DNA from 3 places in the Roseibium sp. RP-7 genome. Region 1 is predicted to be linked to each of the others. Evidence: riboswitches for the same ligand, from Rfam matches in the RefSeq annotation. Region 1 holds a riboswitch; each other region holds the start of a gene.
The links. Region 1 has a riboswitch for thiamine pyrophosphate ahead of thiO (glycine oxidase ThiO). Riboswitches for the same ligand answer to the same signal wherever they lie in the genome.
Positions count from the first base shown of each region.

Region 2: it holds a riboswitch for thiamine pyrophosphate, as region 1 does, so the genes downstream of both, ACVDG9_RS21720 (ABC transporter permease) here and thiO (glycine oxidase ThiO) in region 1, are expected to answer to the same signal.
Region 3: it holds a riboswitch for thiamine pyrophosphate, as region 1 does, so the genes downstream of both, thiM (hydroxyethylthiazole kinase) here and thiO (glycine oxidase ThiO) in region 1, are expected to answer to the same signal.

Region 1 is NZ_JBRKQA010000001.1:2,287,476-2,293,467, reverse strand. It holds gene ACVDG9_RS10425 (thiazole synthase) at 1-308, opposite strand, end outside; gene thiS (sulfur carrier protein ThiS) at 314-511, opposite strand; partial or broken gene thiO (glycine oxidase ThiO) at 495-1,472, opposite strand; TPP riboswitch at 1,634-1,754, opposite strand; gene ACVDG9_RS10410 (P-loop NTPase family protein) at 1,802-2,326, opposite strand; gene ACVDG9_RS10405 (pirin family protein) at 2,473-3,408, shown strand; gene ACVDG9_RS10400 (DUF6030 family protein) at 3,377-4,219, opposite strand; gene ACVDG9_RS10395 (class II aldolase/adducin family protein) at 4,520-5,227, shown strand; gene ACVDG9_RS10390 (ROK family protein) at 5,230-5,992, shown strand, end outside.
Region 2 is NZ_JBRKQA010000002.1:1,548,516-1,554,507, forward strand. It holds gene ACVDG9_RS21705 (RluA family pseudouridine synthase) at 1-875, shown strand, start outside; gene rpoH (RNA polymerase sigma factor RpoH) at 1,053-1,937, shown strand; gene ACVDG9_RS21715 (ABC transporter substrate-binding protein) at 2,240-3,181, opposite strand; gene ACVDG9_RS21720 (ABC transporter permease) at 3,204-4,049, opposite strand; TPP riboswitch at 4,107-4,213, opposite strand; gene ACVDG9_RS21725 (hypothetical protein) at 4,295-5,992, opposite strand, start outside.
Region 3 is NZ_JBRKQA010000002.1:492,198-498,189, reverse strand. It holds gene ACVDG9_RS16960 (xanthine dehydrogenase family protein molybdopterin-binding subunit) at 1-583, shown strand, start outside; gene sbmA (peptide antibiotic transporter SbmA) at 782-2,038, shown strand; gene ACVDG9_RS16950 (DMT family transporter) at 2,144-3,145, shown strand; gene ACVDG9_RS16945 (hypothetical protein) at 3,377-3,784, opposite strand; gene ACVDG9_RS16940 (Lrp/AsnC ligand binding domain-containing protein) at 3,806-4,042, opposite strand; TPP riboswitch at 4,250-4,360, shown strand; gene thiM (hydroxyethylthiazole kinase) at 4,429-5,202, shown strand; gene thiD (bifunctional hydroxymethylpyrimidine kinase/phosphomethylpyrimidine kinase) at 5,239-5,992, shown strand, end outside.

The DNA of each region.
Region 1 (5,992 bases):
TGATGACCGATCACTTCCAGCTTGATCCAGTCGGTTCCAAAAAGGTCGCGTGCCATTTTTGCGGTGGTGACGGCTTCCTTCACCGAATGACATCCCGCAGTGTTGGGCAGCACCTTGACGTTCAGTTCCCGGATCAGGTCCCAGAACCGGCCGCCTCCGCCACTTCCTGCCGTTTCGCGCCGAAGGGACACCGTCAGAATTTCAGCCCCAGATACCTTCACCGCGTCCGACAGAATTTGGGGTGATGGGTACTGGGCAGTTCCAAGCAGGAAACGCGACGCAACGCTTTCGCCATAAACTTCAAACATGGGCGTCATCCTCCCTGCATCGGCGACAGGATCTCGATACGGTCGCCAGCTTGAAGGACGCAAACGCTTCGTTCTTCAGCACAAACCAGATCGCCGTTGCGTGCCGTTGCAAGAAACTCGTGGTCATAGGCCAGTTCGTCCAGAAGCGCAGCCAGCGTCGCGCTGACAACTTCCTGAGGTTCGCCGTTAATGGTTAGCTTCAAGGGACTTCTCCTGAAGGTGTTGCATGATCCTGTCTGCCGCCTCCATGGCAAAATTCGGAGCAAGCAGGAAGCCGTGCCGGTAGAATCCGTTCATTGACAACGTGTTGCCGGTAAACGTGAGACGAGGAAGATTGTTTGGATATGCCGGGCGGAGGCCCACCCCGGTTTCGATGATCTTTGCCTCGGCAAATCCCGGATGCAGGCTGTAGGCGGCATTTAGAAGTTCCATGGTGGACCGAACGCTGACCGCTCCCTGGTCACCGCTTTCGATCATGGTTGCCCCGACCATGAAGACACTGTTGTCACGAGGCACCACATAGACCGGGATGCGCGGGTGCAGAAAACGCACCGGCCGCGAGAGGGAGACATCCGGCGCGTGGAGGATCAGCATTTCACCGCGTACGGGACGCAAATGCGGATCCGGCGAGGCCATGCCGGTACAATCGGCGACAAGATCGGTCGCCGCGGTGAAATGCTGCGCCTCTAACCTCACCTTGGCACCGCTTTCAGACACCTTTGCCCGCAATGCCGTGAGGGCCTGCCGCGGATCGAGATGGGCTTACGCGGCAAAATGGAGCCCCTTTGCAAATCGGCCTGCGAGGTCCGGCTCGAGTGCGCCCAGCGCGTCAGTTTCGAGCCAGACAAAGCCGCTGGTTCGAGAAGCAAAGCGACTTAACTCGCCGGTATCGCGCGGCGCGGCAACAACCAGCGTGCCATTGTGCCGGACCTGTCCCGGCAGGACCTTGCTCCACCAGCCAATGGAGGCTTGCCCGAGCCGCAGAACATCTTCCTCGGCACTTTCCCGCTCACACCATGGCGCCAACATGCCGCCTGCCAGCCAGGAGGCACTGGCGGTGAGATCCTTGTGTTTTTCCAGCAGCTCCACCCGCACACCGCCCGAGACAAGCTCATGTGCCAGTGCCAGACCGGCGACACCCGCCCCTTTGATACCGACCTTCATTCCGCCTCACCTGCCAGGGTGGACGTCAGTCGTTCGACATCACGGAATGTCTGATAGCCCGCTTGCATTCAACGGATCTCCGCAAGGACCGGAAAAGGTCCCGCATTTCGGACATTCGGCTTGGAAAGGTGGCCGGGTTGGAGCATTGCCGTGGCGAACGCAGCTGGCCGAGAACACCTTCCCTTCGCCAGCATGACCTGGATCAGGTTCGTCGGGTCCCTGCACTGCGCAAGTGCGCCAGCAGTATCTCAGCCTCTTCTGGAGGCACCCCGGGTGAACCCCTGTTGTGCCGCCCGTCAGGTGCACCTGTCAAGAGACAGGATGAGCCTTCATCCTTGTTGCCAGGGGCGCGCCAGAAAGTCGTCGATTTCGGCAAGGGTGCTGAACCGATAGACTTTCAGATGGTCCGGAGGTTCGCGGTAGATGTGCTCCAGCTTGGCTCTGGCGGAGTGTCTCGTTCGCCAGATGAACCTCAGGAATTCAACAGTTTGCCAGTTGAACTGCTCCGGGCAGCCCTCGGCCAGATCCGGACGGCTTTGCCCATTGTATTTCACCGACCGTTTCAACACTCGAAATATGCGGCGCATTACCGGAACATCGAGCCAGATGAAAGTGTCGGCACGTTCGATACGTTCCGCATAGGTGCTTGAATGACCGCCCTCGAAGATCCACACATCCTTCAGATGGACCTCATGCGTCAGCTGGTCTTTCTCTTCCCGCGTCCGCTCGTTCCAACCGGAGCGGTAGTGGATCTTGTCCATATGATAGACCGGCAGTCCGGTTTTCCGCCCAAGGGCAACGGCAAGCGTGCTTTTGCCCGACCCCGGGCCGCCAACGATCATCACGCGTTTCATGTCGCACCAAACAAAAGCAAGGAAGGGCCGGTCGTTATACAGATTGTGCAGGGGATGAAAACCCGAAACAGACTGTTCAATGGACACTTCGGCTTCGCTGGCCCTATCTAGTTTGCAAGACAGAATGTTCTTTGATGGAGAGGCAGATGAGCTGGTTGAATTGCCCTGATCCCGTACCGGGAAATGCTGCAAGCTGTGACCCGATTGAAACGATCATCGTACCGCGGACATCCGACCTCGGTGGATTTTCGGTAAGACGTGCCTTGCCGTCTGCCAGGCGGCGGATGGTTGGCCCGTTCATCTTCTTCGACCAGATGGGCCCGGCAGAACTTTTGGTCGGCGGCGGTATCGACGTTCGCCCGCATCCTCACATCGGGTTGGCGACAGTTACCTATCTCTTCGAAGGAGAGATGTATCATCGTGACAGCCTTGGAACGGAGATTGCGATTGCCCCCGGTGCTCTGAACTGGATGAGCGCCGGCAAGGGCATCGTGCATTCCGAACGTGAGAGGCCGGAACGCCTGCAGGAAAAACGTCCCCTGTTCGGCCTGCAGAGCTGGGTGGCCCTGCCCAAACACCTGGAAGAGACTGACCCGACCTTCCAGCACCACGGCACAGAAGAACAGCCGGAATTTGCCGACAAGGGCGCTTCAGTCAAACTTATCGCGGGCGAGCTTTATGGCCACAAGGCACCGGTGAAGACAGCGTCCGACATGTTCTATGCCGATATCACGCTGGAACCGGGAGCGAAGATCCCGCTGGATGCCGGGTGGGAAGAGCGCGGCCTTTACACGGTCTCGGGCCAGATCACCATCGCCGGCCAGAATTTCGATCCGGCCCAGCTGCTGGTGTTCAAGCCGGGTGATCATCTGGTGATCGAAAACACGTCTCCCGTGCCGGCCCGTTTCGTAGTGCTTGGCGGCGAACCGATGGACGGCCGGCGTTATATCTGGTGGAACTTCGTGTCTTCATCGAAAGAGCGCATCGAGCAGGCCAAGGAAGATTGGCGTCTTGGCCGTTTCGATACGGTACCCGGCGATGCGGAAGAGTTTATTCCCTTGCCTGACCGTCCGGGGCCCTGACACTCCAGCCGCTTTCCAGTGGCGGTGCTTTTTCGAACCTGTCGGCGGGCCGGATAAGGTCCGGCTCGCCAAAGTCTAGAATGATGTTGAGCCGTTGGCTTGCCAGCGGGTCCCCCGTCAGATTTGGATCTTCCGGCGAAACCGACAGCCGCACGCCCCGGTGTGTCGTCTCCAGTTGCCTGAACCCGGAAACCGCCTCGCGAAACACTTCCGGAACCGTCCAGCCATACCGAAGCGAGAGGGCGTCGATCACCAGCCAGACCGCATCAAGGCCGATCTGCATCTGGCGCGGATCCTCCACCACCAGCTTCAGCCGCAGATAATCGATGCTTTTTTCCGATGGGCCGCGCAGCAGAAAGAAAAGGGTTGTCGAGCCGTAGTCGACGCTGGGTGTGGTCAAGGGCACCAGGTCGGATGCACATTGCCAGCGGCCTTCACTGAAAGGTGCCCGGCTCCAGCCGGGATTTCCGAGCCCCAGAGACCGTAATTCGTCGCATAGCTGATCCGGCTGACCCAGGAAGCTGCGTTTCAGCTCCGCGGACAGTTCCGGTTCGGGAGCCAGCAGCACCTGCTTGGCCGGAGACTGCAGGGAAGAAAGCGGATCAGGCATCAAGGGGGCGGTTGCAACGCTTTCCTCACTCCCTTGCCCGGCAAGGTGCAGGAACAGGCCGCCAACGGCGAAACCGGCAGCCAGCAACGCCAGGGTTCCCCAGATGTAGTACGGCGTCACCTGAGCACGTTTACGAGATCTGGACGCGCGGGTTGGCAGGCCGGGCCTCCTGGGCTCGCCTCCTTCAGACAGAGTTTCCATGTCCGGCTCGGCCCAGCGCGGGCCCCTGGAACGGTGCCCCGGCCTCGAACTGGATTGCGCTCCCCTGCCCGTCCGGTCTGCCGACATTGCAGCCGATCCAAGCAAATGCCTGAGCTTGTCTGCGAAACCTGCCATTCAGTCCCTTAACACCGCGATCCTCAACCGAGTGGTCAAGGGCACGGGATTTATCAAACCAATACCTTGAAAAGGCAACCGGATACCTGTCATGTAAGCGCCGCTTCCACGGTCGCGCAGCCAAACGTAACGCTCGCACCCGAACCAGAACCAAAGAGGCCCCGAATGCCCACCTTTCCAGGTGACACACCTGACCTGCGCCGTGCGATCATCGAGACAGCCCGCGCCTTGCCTCGTCTCGGACTGACCAAGGGCACGTCAGGAAATGTCAGTGCACGCACCGAATCCGGTTTTTTGGTGACGCCGTCGGGAACGCCTTACGAAAATCTGACTGAAGACAAGATCGTCGCGCTTGACTGGGAGGGCTGCTACCGCGGCGAGACACTACCGTCTTCCGAATGGCGGATGCATCTTGACTTCTATCTGGCGAAGCCGGATTGCGGCGCGGTGGTGCATTGCCATAGTCCTCGCGCGACCGCCCTGTCCTGTCACCGGCGCGGTATTCCTGCATTTCACTATATGGTGGCGCTTGCCGGTGGCGACCGTATCGAATGCGCCCATTACGCCACCTTCGGCACCCGCGGATTGTCCGAGGCAATGATTTCAGCACTTGGCGACAGAAACGCCTGCCTGCTTGCAAATCATGGGCAGATCGCCGGTGGAGCAACCTTGCAGAAGGCGCTGTCGACCGCGGAAGGCGTGGAAGATCTGGCAGACCAGTATCTATCAGCCCTGATCCTGGGTGAACCTGTGATACTGGATGCGGAGGAAATGACCGTAATCTTGAAAAAATTCAAAACCTACGGAAAACAAACAAGCGAACTTGAAGACGGCCAGACAGCTGCCTTCGAACTGCCAAGACGGATGGACTGAAAATGCGGCTGGGAATTGACTGGGGTGGAACCAAGATCGAAATCATCGCTCTTTCCAACGAGGGCGAGGAACTGTTCCGGCAACGGGTCGACACACCCAGGGACGACTATGAAGGTTGTCTGGAAGCAGTCCGTTTTCTGGTCGAGGCGGCCGAAAAGGCAACTGGACAGACGGGAACGCTCGGTCTTGGAATTCCCGGTTCGCTTTCCCCCAAGACAGGCCTGGTCAAGAACGCCAATTCCACCTGGATGAACGGCAAGCCCCTGGACCAGGACCTGCAGAGGGTCCTTGGCCGCCCGGTTCGTATCCAGAATGACGCAAACTGTCTGGCTGTTTCCGAAGCGACCGATGGCGCAGGTGCTGGAGCGCATATCGTTCACGCTATCATCATCGGTACAGGCAGCGGCTCGGGCATTGCCATCGACGCGAAGGCCCATCTTGGTGCCAACGGCATCGGTGGCGAATGGGGAGCGATCACCGTGCCCTGGCTAAAGCCGGAGGAGTATCCGGGTCCCGACAGCTGGATCGGCCACAAGGGCGCCATCGATCGCTGGTGTTCGGGAACGGGTTTTCAGCTTGACTACAAGGACAGGACCGGAACGCTGCTGAAAGGCCATGAGATCATGGCGCTGAAACGTTCCGGCGACGTGGTGGCAACCGCCGTCTACGAGGCTTATGTCAGCCGTCTTGCCCGTGCGCTTGCAATGTCGGCTAATCTGCTCGATCCGGATGTATTCGTCCTGGGTGGTGGCATGTCGAATATCG
Region 2 (5,992 bases), on a different contig from region 1:
CCGGGGACGTCACCGTCGGCGGCGCGAAAATAGTGGAGCCGAAATACCGGGTCAATGAAGGCGATGCCCTGACCCTCACTTTGCCGCAGGCGGAAGACCCCGAGCCCAAGGGCGAGGACATCCCCGTCTCGGTCGTCTTTGAGGACGAACATCTTATCGTGGTCGACAAACCGGCGGGGCTTGTCGTCCATCCTGGCGCCGGCAACTGGACCGGCACCCTCGTCAATGCACTCATCCATCATTGCGGTGACAGCCTTTCCGGCATCGGCGGCGTGAAGCGCCCCGGCATCGTTCACCGGATCGACAAGGACACCTCCGGACTGCTTGTCGTCGCCAAGACCGACCAGGCCCACAAGGGCCTTGCAGCCCAGTTTGCCGACCACGGCCGCACCGGACCGCTGGAACGCGCCTATTCGGCTCTGGTCTGGGGAGCACCCTCCGGCCTGAAAGGCACGATCAACGCCAATCTGGCCCGCTCACAGGCAAACCGTCAGAAGATTGCCGTCGTCAAGACTTCCGGTCGCCACGCCATCACCCACTGGCAGGTGAAGGAGCGCTTCGGCAATGCCGAACAGCCTGCGCTCGCCTCGCTGCTGGAATGCCGCCTTGAAACCGGACGCACACACCAGATCCGCGTGCACATGGCTCATATCGGTCATCCGCTGATCGGTGACGACGATTACGGGTCGGGTTTCAAGACCAAGGCAAACAGGCTGGATGAGCCGCTCAAAAGCCTCGTGAACGGTTTTCACAGGCAAGCCCTGCATGCCGGCCTGCTGGCTTTCGAACACCCGGCAAATGGTAAAACCTTGCGCTTTGAGAGCCCTTACCCGGATGATTTCGCAAATCTTTTGTCCGGATTACAAAAATTTTAGGATGCGTTTTCGTTTTCTGACCATGCAATCGACCAATTTGGACCTATATTAGAAGCTTCTGTGTGCCTGTACGGACACTATTGTGCGTCCGCCTTCCCTCAAAAATGGCTTGCTTGCGTATCACTGCGGGGCAGCGGGAGGAAGGGGTCGCAAACTTGACGAAAGGGGGTGCATGTTATGGCCCAGAACGTTCCGACGCTTACAGCAGGGGAAGGCGGTCTCAGCCGGTATCTGGACGAGATCCGCAAGTTTCCAATGCTTCAGCCGCAGGAAGAGTACATGCTCGCCAAGCGCTACAAAGAGCATGAAGACCCTGAAGCTGCAGAACGCCTAGTCAATTCCCATCTACGCCTCGTCGCCAAGATTGCCATGGGTTACCGCGGGTATGGCCTGCCGATAGGAGAAGTCGTTTCCGAAGGCAACGTCGGCCTGATGCAAGCGGTCAAGCGCTTTGAACCGGACAAGGGATTCCGGCTCGCGACCTATGCCATGTGGTGGATCAAGGCGGCTATCCAGGAATACATCCTGCGCTCATGGTCCCTCGTGAAAATGGGGACCACGGCCAACCAGAAACGCCTGTTCTTCAACCTGCGTCGCCTCAAGGGCAAGATCCAGGCGCTGGACGAAGGCGATCTGAAGCCGCATCAGGTCTCTGAGATTGCCACCAAACTCGGGGTGTCCGAGGAGGAAGTGGTGTCCATGAACCGCCGTCTGGGCGGCGATGCCAGCCTGAATGCGCCCGTGCGCGCGGAAGCTGATGCCGGTGAATGGCAGGACTGGCTTGTCGATGAAAGCGACAGTCAGGAAACCCTGCTTGCCAATCAGGAAGAGCTGGACATGCGTCGCAAGATGCTGAACGACGCGATGGACGTGCTCAACGAGCGCGAACGGCGCATCTTTGAAGCACGTCGCCTGGCCGAAGACCCGATGACGCTGGAAGACCTTTCGGGCGAATTCGGCGTCAGCCGCGAGCGCGTCCGCCAGATCGAGGTTCGCGCTTTCGAAAAGGTTCAGAAAGCCGTGCGCAACAGCGCCCGGACAATGGACCAGCCCACGGCCTGAGATAGCCGAACCTGGAAGAAACAAAAAAGCGCTGGAGCCCGGGCTCCAGCGCTTTTCTTTTGCTTGAAAGTCCTTCCCGGTGTCATCCCGGACGCAGCACAGCGAAGATCCGGGATCGGAGAGCCCAGACGCCATCGACTGAAAACCACAGACACTTACGGAGACTTCCGCCTCCCCGGTCCCGGCTCGCGCTACGCTTGGCCGGGGTGACGACCGAGAGAGGGAGCTTCTTTGCCGGTGGTCAGAAGCGCTGGAGACTGGCTCCAGCGCCGTCTTGTCCTTGGCAACGTTCCTTCAACTCCTCAGCGGATTTCGGCTGTGTAGCTCTCCACCGGCACGACTTTGCTGATCAGACCGGCTTCGGCCATGAATTCCGCAAAGCGCTGGTAGCGGCCTTCATCAAGTGCAGCGGGACGCTTGGCGAACCGCGGCAACGTATCGAACCATGCCCGCCTGTTCAGCTCGTCATTGAGGTTCGGATACGCTTCTATGAAGGCATTCCAGGCTTCTTCCGGGTGATTGCTCAGATAGATGGTGGCCGCTTCCACGGCTGCCAGGAACCTGGCAAAGCGGGGATCGTCCGTCTTGTCCTTGTTGACGACATAGATCAGCTCATCAAAGATCGGCACACCGTTTTCTTCCGGGAAGAAAGCCTTGCCGGGTTTGCCTTCGATTTCGAGCTGGGTGAGCTCGAAATTGCGATATGCGCCGATCACCGCATCCACCTGACCGGCAAGCAGAGAGCCTGACAACGCGAAATTGACGTTCACCAGCTCGACATCATCCATGGTCAAACCGGCCGAACGCAGCATCTGGCCCAGCATCGCGTCCTCGAAGCCGGACACGGAAAAACCGACACTCTTCCCCTTGAGGTCCTTTAGTTCCTGTATCGGGCCGTCCTTCAGCACGATGAGAGAATTGAGGGGCGTTTCCACCAGCGTACCGATCCATTTCAGCGGCAGCTCTTCCTCGATTTGCGCATGAAGCGTCGGCTGATAGGACACCGCGATATCGCCCTGCCCGGCAGCAACCAGTTTCGGCGGCATTGCCGGGTCCGCCGGTTCGATGATCTCAACCTCGAGGCCTTCTGCCTCGAAGAAACCCTTGGTCTGCGCAGTTACCAGCGGCGCGTGATCCGGATTGATGAACCAGTCGAGCAGCAAGGTCAGTTTCTCACTGGCCTGTACCGGCCCCGATGCCAACAGCCCGGCGGCCAATGCGAGTGACAGGATTTGTTTTTTCATGAGGTCCTCCGTAGAGCGGCAGCTAGGTGAGCGGCTGCCAGGGAACAAGAAGTCGGGTGAGATGGTTCACGGCAAAGCGCATGATCAGCACCATCGCCGCGAGCAGGATCAGGGCGGCGAACATCATGTCCGCCTGCATCCGGTTGCTGCTTTGAAGCATGATGAAGGCAAGGCCTCCTTTTGCCCCGGCCCATTCGCCGATGATCGCCCCCATGGGAGCGAACACCGCGGCCACCCGCAGGCCGGAGGCAAACGCCGGCAAGCCTGACGGCAGGCGAAAGAACCAGAGTTCCTTCAGGCGAGACAGACGATAAAGCCGGGCGAGATCGCACAAACCCGGGTCAAGCCGCTGCAGGCCATCGAAAAACGTCGATGTGACCGTGAAGAAGATGACCAGGATGATGACGACGATCTTGGAGGCCAGCCCGAAACCGAGCCAGAGCACCAGGATCGGCGCGATTGCGAAAACAGGCAGGGCCTGCGTCACCAGAATGGGCGGCATGGCAAATCTTGCAGCAATCGGAAACAGCCACAAAAGAACGGAAAGCAATGCCCCGGCGGCTGCCCCCAGCACAAACCCGAGCACCGTCTCATAGGCGGTGATGCCGGCATGATGCAGAAGGAAGCCTGCGTGTTTGACAAAGGCTGTAAAGACGCGGTCCGGACCCGGCAGGATATAATGCTGGGTGTCGAACACATGGACGATTGCCGCCCAGATAACGACAGTCAGCAGCAGGCCGAGTATGGTCCTGGCAACAGCTTTCACAAACGCCATCATCCCGCAGCCCCCGCCGCCATTGGCCAACAGGAACGCATGAAAGCCGATACCGGCATTCGGATGTGCGGCGACCGCAGTGGTCGCAGACAAGTACGCATAGGATCTCCCGTCTTCGGACAAGCCGAAAATGACAATGGAGATCCGGGAATAGGCTAAGGATTCCGTCCCTTCGCCGGCATGACCCGGATCAGGTTCTAAGGGTTCGGCATTACGCCATCTCAGCTCCGGTAACCGGAACACCCCTCGGACCAAGCCGGACCATGCCTTGTGTGACGGAAAAAGGCAAGCCGCCGTGAGGCGGCTTCTTCAGATTTTGAAAGGAGGCAGGTTGGCGCTTAGCCGGCTTGCCAGGACGTGATCGCCTTTTCAACGGCATCTGCACCGGCGGTTCCCTTTTCCAGGGTCAGGATGCCGCGCTTGCCGTTTTCGTAAAGCATCGGAATGTCGATCCAGCCGCGTTCGCGCAGCAGGGCGAGATTGCGTTGCTGCTCGTTCGGCAAGCTGGAAAGGGCAATCCAGAAAAAGCCCGGGGACACTTTCACGGAAGCGCCGATCAGCGCATCGCCACGAGCTTCTTCCGTAGGCTTCATGACCAGGCCTGGCACGTTGACGACGTCACCTGGAGCGAAGTTTTCCGGGAACTCGTACTTGATCTCGACCAGATGGCTGGCGGGCAAGGAAGTATCGTCATTCGGCTTGATGCGAATGTCGACCTTCACATCCCGCTCGGGGATTTCAATGGAGGCGCTCAGAACCGCGAGAGCCTTGCCGTCCAGATTCGTTTCTTCATCGACACCCCAAACGACAGCGCCTTGCGCAGCCGTTCCGGCACCGCCGGACTCTTCCCCTTCTTCGTAAAGGATAGAGCGCTGCACCGAGGAATCCGCAGCCGTAGCGGACGGAGCCGGTGAAGTTTCGTCCGGCGAAATGGCCGAGAGATTGTCTTCCGGCACCGCAATCGGGCTTTCGGTGGTCGCAGAAGACTGATCGTTTTCTCCGCTCGTCACGATGGACGGCTGGGAAGGTTCGGGCGCAGCGGAAGCTGGTGTATCGACCTGCGGTGTATCGGCCGGCGCAGGCGAATCAGACTGTCCGGTAATCGTCGTCGTGGTTACCGTGCGTGCATCCGGGGCAACCACATCCGTCTCGCCTTCGTTCAACAGGCGGTCGGTGTTTTTCGAAGGCTCTTCACCTTCTCCGGCAGGGGCAGCGGTCGAAGGCTCCGGCGTGGTGTCCGGCTGCGTATCGACAGGCGTTTGCGAAGAAGACGCAACCGGCACGTTGCCGCTATCGGCCGTCTCATCGCCCGCAGGCATCAGGAAATAGGCTCCGGCGCCCAGGAGCACCAGCAACAGGACACCCGCAGCAATGACGATCGGAACGGTGCGGCTGCCGGATGAATCACCGCGCAGCGCATCCGAAGCACTCGGCTTGGCGCGCTTGGAGCGGCTTTTCTTGGAGGCCGACTTGTCCTTCGGCTTGGCTGTTTCCTCGCCTGGATAAGTCTGATCGGCGGGATCGGCCGCACCGGTGGTATCCGCAGGCTCGAACAGGCCATCATCTGTCTGTTCCGGCTGCACAGGTCCGCCGAAAGAGGGCTCCTGGCGCACAGGCGCAGCGCCCGGGTCGGCAGCTTCCTTGGCGTGGTGAACAGCCTGGCTGGCCGCGGTGCCAAGCGCTTCGGCCTGTGTCAGGGTTTCCTTCAAGGGCGACGGAGCCGGGGTATCCACCACCGGTGCTGCAGTTGTTTCAGGTTCCTGTGGTGCAGGCGCAGGCGCTTCCGGCGCAGCCTCTGCCACCGGCTCAGCCGAAGGCGGTGTCACGGGCGGCGCGGAAACCTGCGGCGCCGGGGTCGGCGTTTCGACCTTCGGAACAGTGGGGCTGAGACCGAGGCTTTCGCGGGCGGCTTCGGCTTCCACCTTGCGAATGGCTTCTTCCAGACGCAGCTGCTCGGCCGTGATCTCGGACGGCGCCAGCGGCGGCTCGTAGGCTTTCAGCTGATTGACGATGGCATTGCGCGCACGGCTGTAAAC
Region 3 (5,992 bases), on a different contig from region 1:
TGAACTCGACGGTGGCATGGTTCGTGTGGTCGGAACCGACCAGCAGGTGACACTAGCCGAGATTGCAGCAGGCGCCGGGGAAACCCTGACCGCCCGCGAAGAGGTCAATCAGACTGAGGCGACCTATCCGAACGGCACCCATGTGTGCGAGGTGGAAATCGATCCGGATACCGGTGACGTTGCCATCGTCAACTACGTGATCGTCGATGATTTCGGTGTCACGGTGAACCCGCTTCTTCTGGCCGGTCAGGTGCATGGCGGTGCGGCCTCCGCACTCAGTCAGGCTCTGTGCGAACAGACGATCTACGACAAAGACGGCCAGCTTCTGACGGCTTCGCTGCTCGACTACCGCATGATCCGTGCGGCAGACCTGCCGGACATTCATTTCGAGACTCGCAACGTTCCTTCGACCACCAATGCCATGGGCATCAAGGGCGCGGGTGAAGCGGGAACCATCGGCGGCTGTGCATCGGTCATGAATGCGGTGCAGAAGGCGCTGAAGGACGGGGCAGGGGTCAGCGAGCTGATCGACATGCCGGCGACCCCGCTTCGCGTGTGGGAAGCCATCCAGGCAGCAAAATAACGGAAACTGAAAAAGGCGCCCTTTCGAGGCGCCTTTTATCTTTCAGGCAGCAAGTTGACACCGGTAAAGCCCGGTTCTCAAGATTGTGTCTGTGGTTTCTTTTAAATAAACGTATGAATTATCCGGTTCTTGCCGCAATCTTGCGGTTCATCGGTGCGTGGCGCGAATCCTTCCGCTTCAAGAAATAGGATCCTCCCGTTGTTTCAGTCCTTCTTTCCCAAGCCCAAACTTTTCTTCCTGTCTGCCTTACTCTGGTCACTCGCCGCAATCCTTGCCTGGTACGGGTTTGCTGAAGGACTGACAGAAACACTGGGCTTCGGCACGCCGCCACAGGGTGAGCAGCCACCCATCGGGCTGCCCTATTTCGTCACACCTGATTTTCTTTGGTTCTATATCTATTACGGCATCTGCACGCTGCTCTTCGGCGGTTTCTGGTGGATGTTCTCTCGCGACCACCGCTGGCAGATCTGGTCGATCTGGGGCTCGTCCCTGATCATTTTCATGACCTACTACAGCGTTCAGGTGTCAGTCGCGATCAACAACTGGCGCAGACCGTTCTTCGATACGCTGCAAAACGCGCTCAATGGAGAGGAAAGCGGTGTCACCGCAGCAGACTTCTACAACCTGATGCTGATCTTCGCGCAGATTACATCGGTCTGGGTCATTCTCTACATCTTCACGCGCTTCTTCGTCAGCCACTACGTCTTCCGCTGGCGTACGGCGATGAACGACTACTACGTCGAAAAGTGGTCGAATGTGCGCCACATCGAAGGTGCCTCGCAGCGTATTCAGGAAGACACGATGCGCTTTGCTTCCATCATGGAAGGGCTTGGCGTTGCATTCATCGACTCGATCATGACACTGATTGCCTTCTTGCCGGTGCTGTTTGCGCTTTCAAGTCACGTCTCGTCCCTGCCGATCGTAGGCGAAATTCCAGCGCCATTGTTCACCGCGGCAATCATCTGGTCGCTGTTTGGGACGGTTTTGCTCGGCCTTGTCGGCATCAAGCTGCCCGGACTGGAGTTCCACAACCAGCGCGTTGAGGCAGCCTACCGTAAGGAACTTGTGTACGGGGAAGATCATGAAGATCGCGCCAATCCGGCGACCTTGCGCGAGCTGTTCGGTTTTGTCCGTCAAAACTATTTCCGGCTCTACTTCCACTATCTCTATTTTAACCTGGCCCGCGGCATTTACCTTCAGTCGGACAACATCTTCTCCTATTTCATCCTCATTCCGACGATTGTGGTGGGCAAGATCACCTTTGGTATCGTGCAGCAAATCCTGACGGCCTTCAGCCAGGTGTCCTCGTCCTTCCAGTTCCTGGTGAATTCCTGGACGACGATCATCGAGCTCCTGTCCATCTACAAACGTCTGAAAGGCTTTGAGGTCTCCATTGCCGAGCGGGAGCTCGCGGTTGCCGGTGGCACCACTCCTGAACCGGGGGCGCAAGCTTAAGGTCAGGTCTGCGCAAGACGTTCAAGCCAGTTTTCTGTCCCGGCGGTTCCGCGGTCCGACGCACCGCCCGTGGCTTCATGAAGAGCGCCGGGCCTGGAAGTTGTCATGGCGTTCTTGAGCCAGAAGTCCCGTTTCTCCGGACCTCCGGCGCCTACCGGGATGACCCGGCAGGCACCTCTTATCGGAATATCGCTGAAAGTGGCCTCCACCATGGTGTTCTTCGTCATGGCAACGGCCCTCAAGATCGCCGCAGAGACGGTGCCGATCGGTGAGCTTGTGTTCGCACGGAATTTCTTCGGGCTGTTTCCGGTGCTGATCATGGTGGCGATGCGCCGGGAGTTGGGGCTCGCCTTTCGAACGGCCAACCCGCTGGGACATCTTACCCGGGCGTCCGTCGGCCTGACGGCGATGGTTTGCGGCTTCACCGCGTTGTCTCTGCTGCCCTTGCCGGATGCGACGGCGATCGGCTTTGCATCGCCGCTCTTCGTGGTGGTGCTGGCGTTTCTGCTCCTTGGCGAAAAGGTGCGGGTCTATCGCTGGAGCGCAGTCGGTGTCGGCTTTGTCGGCATTCTGGTTGTGCTGTCACCGCATCTGGGTGACGCGGAGTTGGACAGCAACTCGATGATCGGGGCCCTGATCGGCCTGACAGGAGCCGGCTTTGCCGCGCTCGCCATGATCACCGTGCGCAAATTGTGCGAGACGGAGCGCACGTCCACGATCGTTACCTGGTTTGCGGGCATGTCGTCCGTATTGTCGCTGCTCACGCTGCCGCTGGGCTTTCTGCTGCCGGGTCAGGCCTGGATCATTCCGGACCTGCCCACGGCAGGTCTGCTTCTGCTGATCGGCCTTGCGGGCGGTGTCGGCCAGATCCTGCTGACGCAGAGCTACCGGTTCGCGGATGCCTCCACCATTGCCCCGTTCGACTATGTCAACATGCTGTGGGCGATCATTGTCGGTTGGGTGGTGTTCAGCGAAACGCCTTTGCCTGCAGTGGTGCTGGGGGCGCTGATCGTGATTGCCGCCGGTATTTTCGTCATCTACCGCGAACACAAGCTCGGGCTGGACCGGACAAAGGCACGCCGGGCGTCATCGCCCTCGCGTTCGTAGGGGGGGAGACAAGAGGGCGGGGCCTGCTGTCTTCCCCGTCATTCCGGACAAGCACAGCAATGCTGTGCGCAGATCCGGAATCCAGACTTATTTCGCGCTTTAGGCGCGGCATTAGACAAAGAGAGAAGAGTTCGCTTTGCTCACGCTGATGCGCTGGATCCCGGATCGGCACGCAGCTTTACTGCGCTTGTCCGGAATGACGGCGAATGCGGGTGGTTTCCGAAATCGGCCTTACTGCGACTTGTATTCGAACCGCTCAACAGCGCTCTTTGTGCCGTCCTTGAAGATCAGCTGCACGCTGATCGACTGTGCCGACCCCAGGGGCAGCTCCAGGTAGGGCTTGTCCTTCAGAACGACATTCTGGTTGTCCGGGTCACAGGCTTCCAGTTGCCATTCCTGCTCAATCGGATCGTCGTTCAGTCCGTAGAAGACATAGTCGATGCCGCACTTCCAGGATTCCAGGTGGGTGAAATAGATCAGCTCCTGGCCCTGCCAGTCGCGGAATGACACCCAGTTGGCCTTGGTAAGGTCCAGGATCTGCTTGATCTGCTCCGGCGGCATGCCTTGCGCGGACGCGGTCGATCCGATCGGAGCAAGAGCGAGGGGCAGGCAAAGGGCGGCGATTTTAATGAGTTTCATGGAAAATTTCCGGGTCTGAGTTCAGAAGGCCTTGAAGGTAATGATGGTTTTGGTGTCCTGAATGCCGTCGATCGGGTGGACCTTCTCGTTCACGAAGTGGCCAATGTCCGAACCGTCGTCGACATAGAATTTCACCAGAAGATCGTAGTCGCCGGAGGTGGAGTAGACTTCGGACGCAATTTCCGCATCGGCGATCGCATTGGCGACCTGGTAGGTCTTGCCCAACTGGCATTTGATCATCACGAAAAACGGTACCATGGGGCGCTCCGGGCAGTTGGTGTTTGAAGGGGGCGAACGTGTCACCTGAACCATCAGCCGGGCTGTTCGGTCAGCCAAGCATGCCGGGCAACAGATTCACGAAAGCAGACTAGGACATCGCCTATCTCCTCCCGCCAGTCAATTGCCGAGTAGCCGCTCTGCACAAGCCGGGTCTTGCAATCGCACGGCCGGCTTGTTAGCAGTGCAATCATCTCATGGGGGTGCCTGGCCATTCTGGACCGGGCTGAGAGGCGGCCTGCCAACTCCTTGAACCTGATCCGGCTGATACCGGCGGAGGGATTTGAGATCATGATGCACACACCACTCCCTTCAACACGTCCTTTCCGGAATACCGGCAACGGGCTTTCTGTCGCAGGAGAGCCGTCATGAGCCTTTCCGTTGCTGCTTCCACGCAAGCCCTGAGCGCCGAACAGGTCTTCACCCTTCTGGAAAGGGTGCGACAGAAAACGCCGCGCGTTCACGCCATCACCAATGCGGTCGCCCAGAGTTTCACCGCCAATGTGCTGCTTGCGCTCGGCGCCGTTCCTTCCATGACCATCGCGCGGGAGGAAGTTGCGGCTTTTGCCGGTGGGGCTGATGCACTGCTGGTGAACCTCGGCACCCTTGACGAGGAACGCCGTGCAGCCATTCCGCTAGCGATCGAAGCTGCCAGGACTGCCGGACGTCCGGTTTGTGTCGATCCGGTTTTCGTCAACCGGTCTCCCGTGCGCTGCGCCTATGCACGCGAATTGCTGGGCCTGAAGCCGGATCTGGTGCGGCTCAATCCGGAAGAACTCAACGCTCTCCTGCCGGAGCGGGCGGATGCCGATGCATTGATCGAGGCCGGAACGGTTTTTGCGGTCACTGGCCCGGAAGACAGGGTCGAGAGCCGCGGCGAGGATTTCCTGCTGCGCAACGGCGATCCGCTGATGTCACGCGTGACGGCCACCGGCTGTGCCGGCGGTGCGGTTCTGGCGGCGTTCCTGAGCATCGAAAAGGACAGGGCGCTTGCAGCTGCTTGCGGACTGTCCGTCTTCAACATTGCCGGCGAAATCGCGGCCAGCCGGTCAGGCGGGCCAGGCAGTCTGGTGCCGGAGTTGCTCGACACACTCTACTGCCTGACTGACCGCGACATTGAAGCCCGTCTCAAGACCGGCTGACGCCGCCTTTTCGGCATCTACTCCCAGGAGGTTCCCATGACCGCAATTGCGGTAACCATTGCAGGATCGGATTCCGGCGGCGGAGCCGGCATTCAGGCTGATCTCAAGACCTTTTCCGCAAACGGCGTCTTTGGTGCCAGTGTTATTGCAGCCCTGACGGCGCAGAACACGCTTGGCGTCAGCGCCATCCATGATGTGCCGCCGGAGTTCGTGCGGGCCCAGATGACGGCCGTCTTTTCCGACCTTGCCGTCAAGGCGACAAAGATCGGCATGCTGTCGCGTGTCGATACGATCGAGGTGGTAGCTGAAGGGCTTCGTGCACATGAGACTGGCCCGGTTGTGCTTGACCCGGTGATGGTGGCTGCCTCCGGTGACCCGTTGCTTGCCGACAGTGCGGTCGACACGCTGATTGCCTTGCTGCTGCCGCTGGCCGATATTGTTACCCCGAACCTGCATGAAGCTGCCCGCATGTTGCAGGGCGACGTCGCCGCAGACGAAACGCAAATGCAGGCGCAGGCAGAACGTCTGCTTGGTCTTGGAGCCAACGCGGTTCTGCTCAAGGGCGGGCACGGGTCTGGCGCGAATAGCGCCGATCTGCTTCTGGATCACAAAGGCAATGCGGTCTGGCTCAGGTCAGAGCGGATCAAGACCGACAACACGCATGGCACCGGTTGCACCCTGTCATCCGCGATTGCCTCGGGTCTCGCCAAGGGGCAGGAGATGGAAGCGGCGGTCAGGTCTGCCAAGTCCTATATTCAGGCTGCCATCGCCGCTGCCGACACGCTTCTCA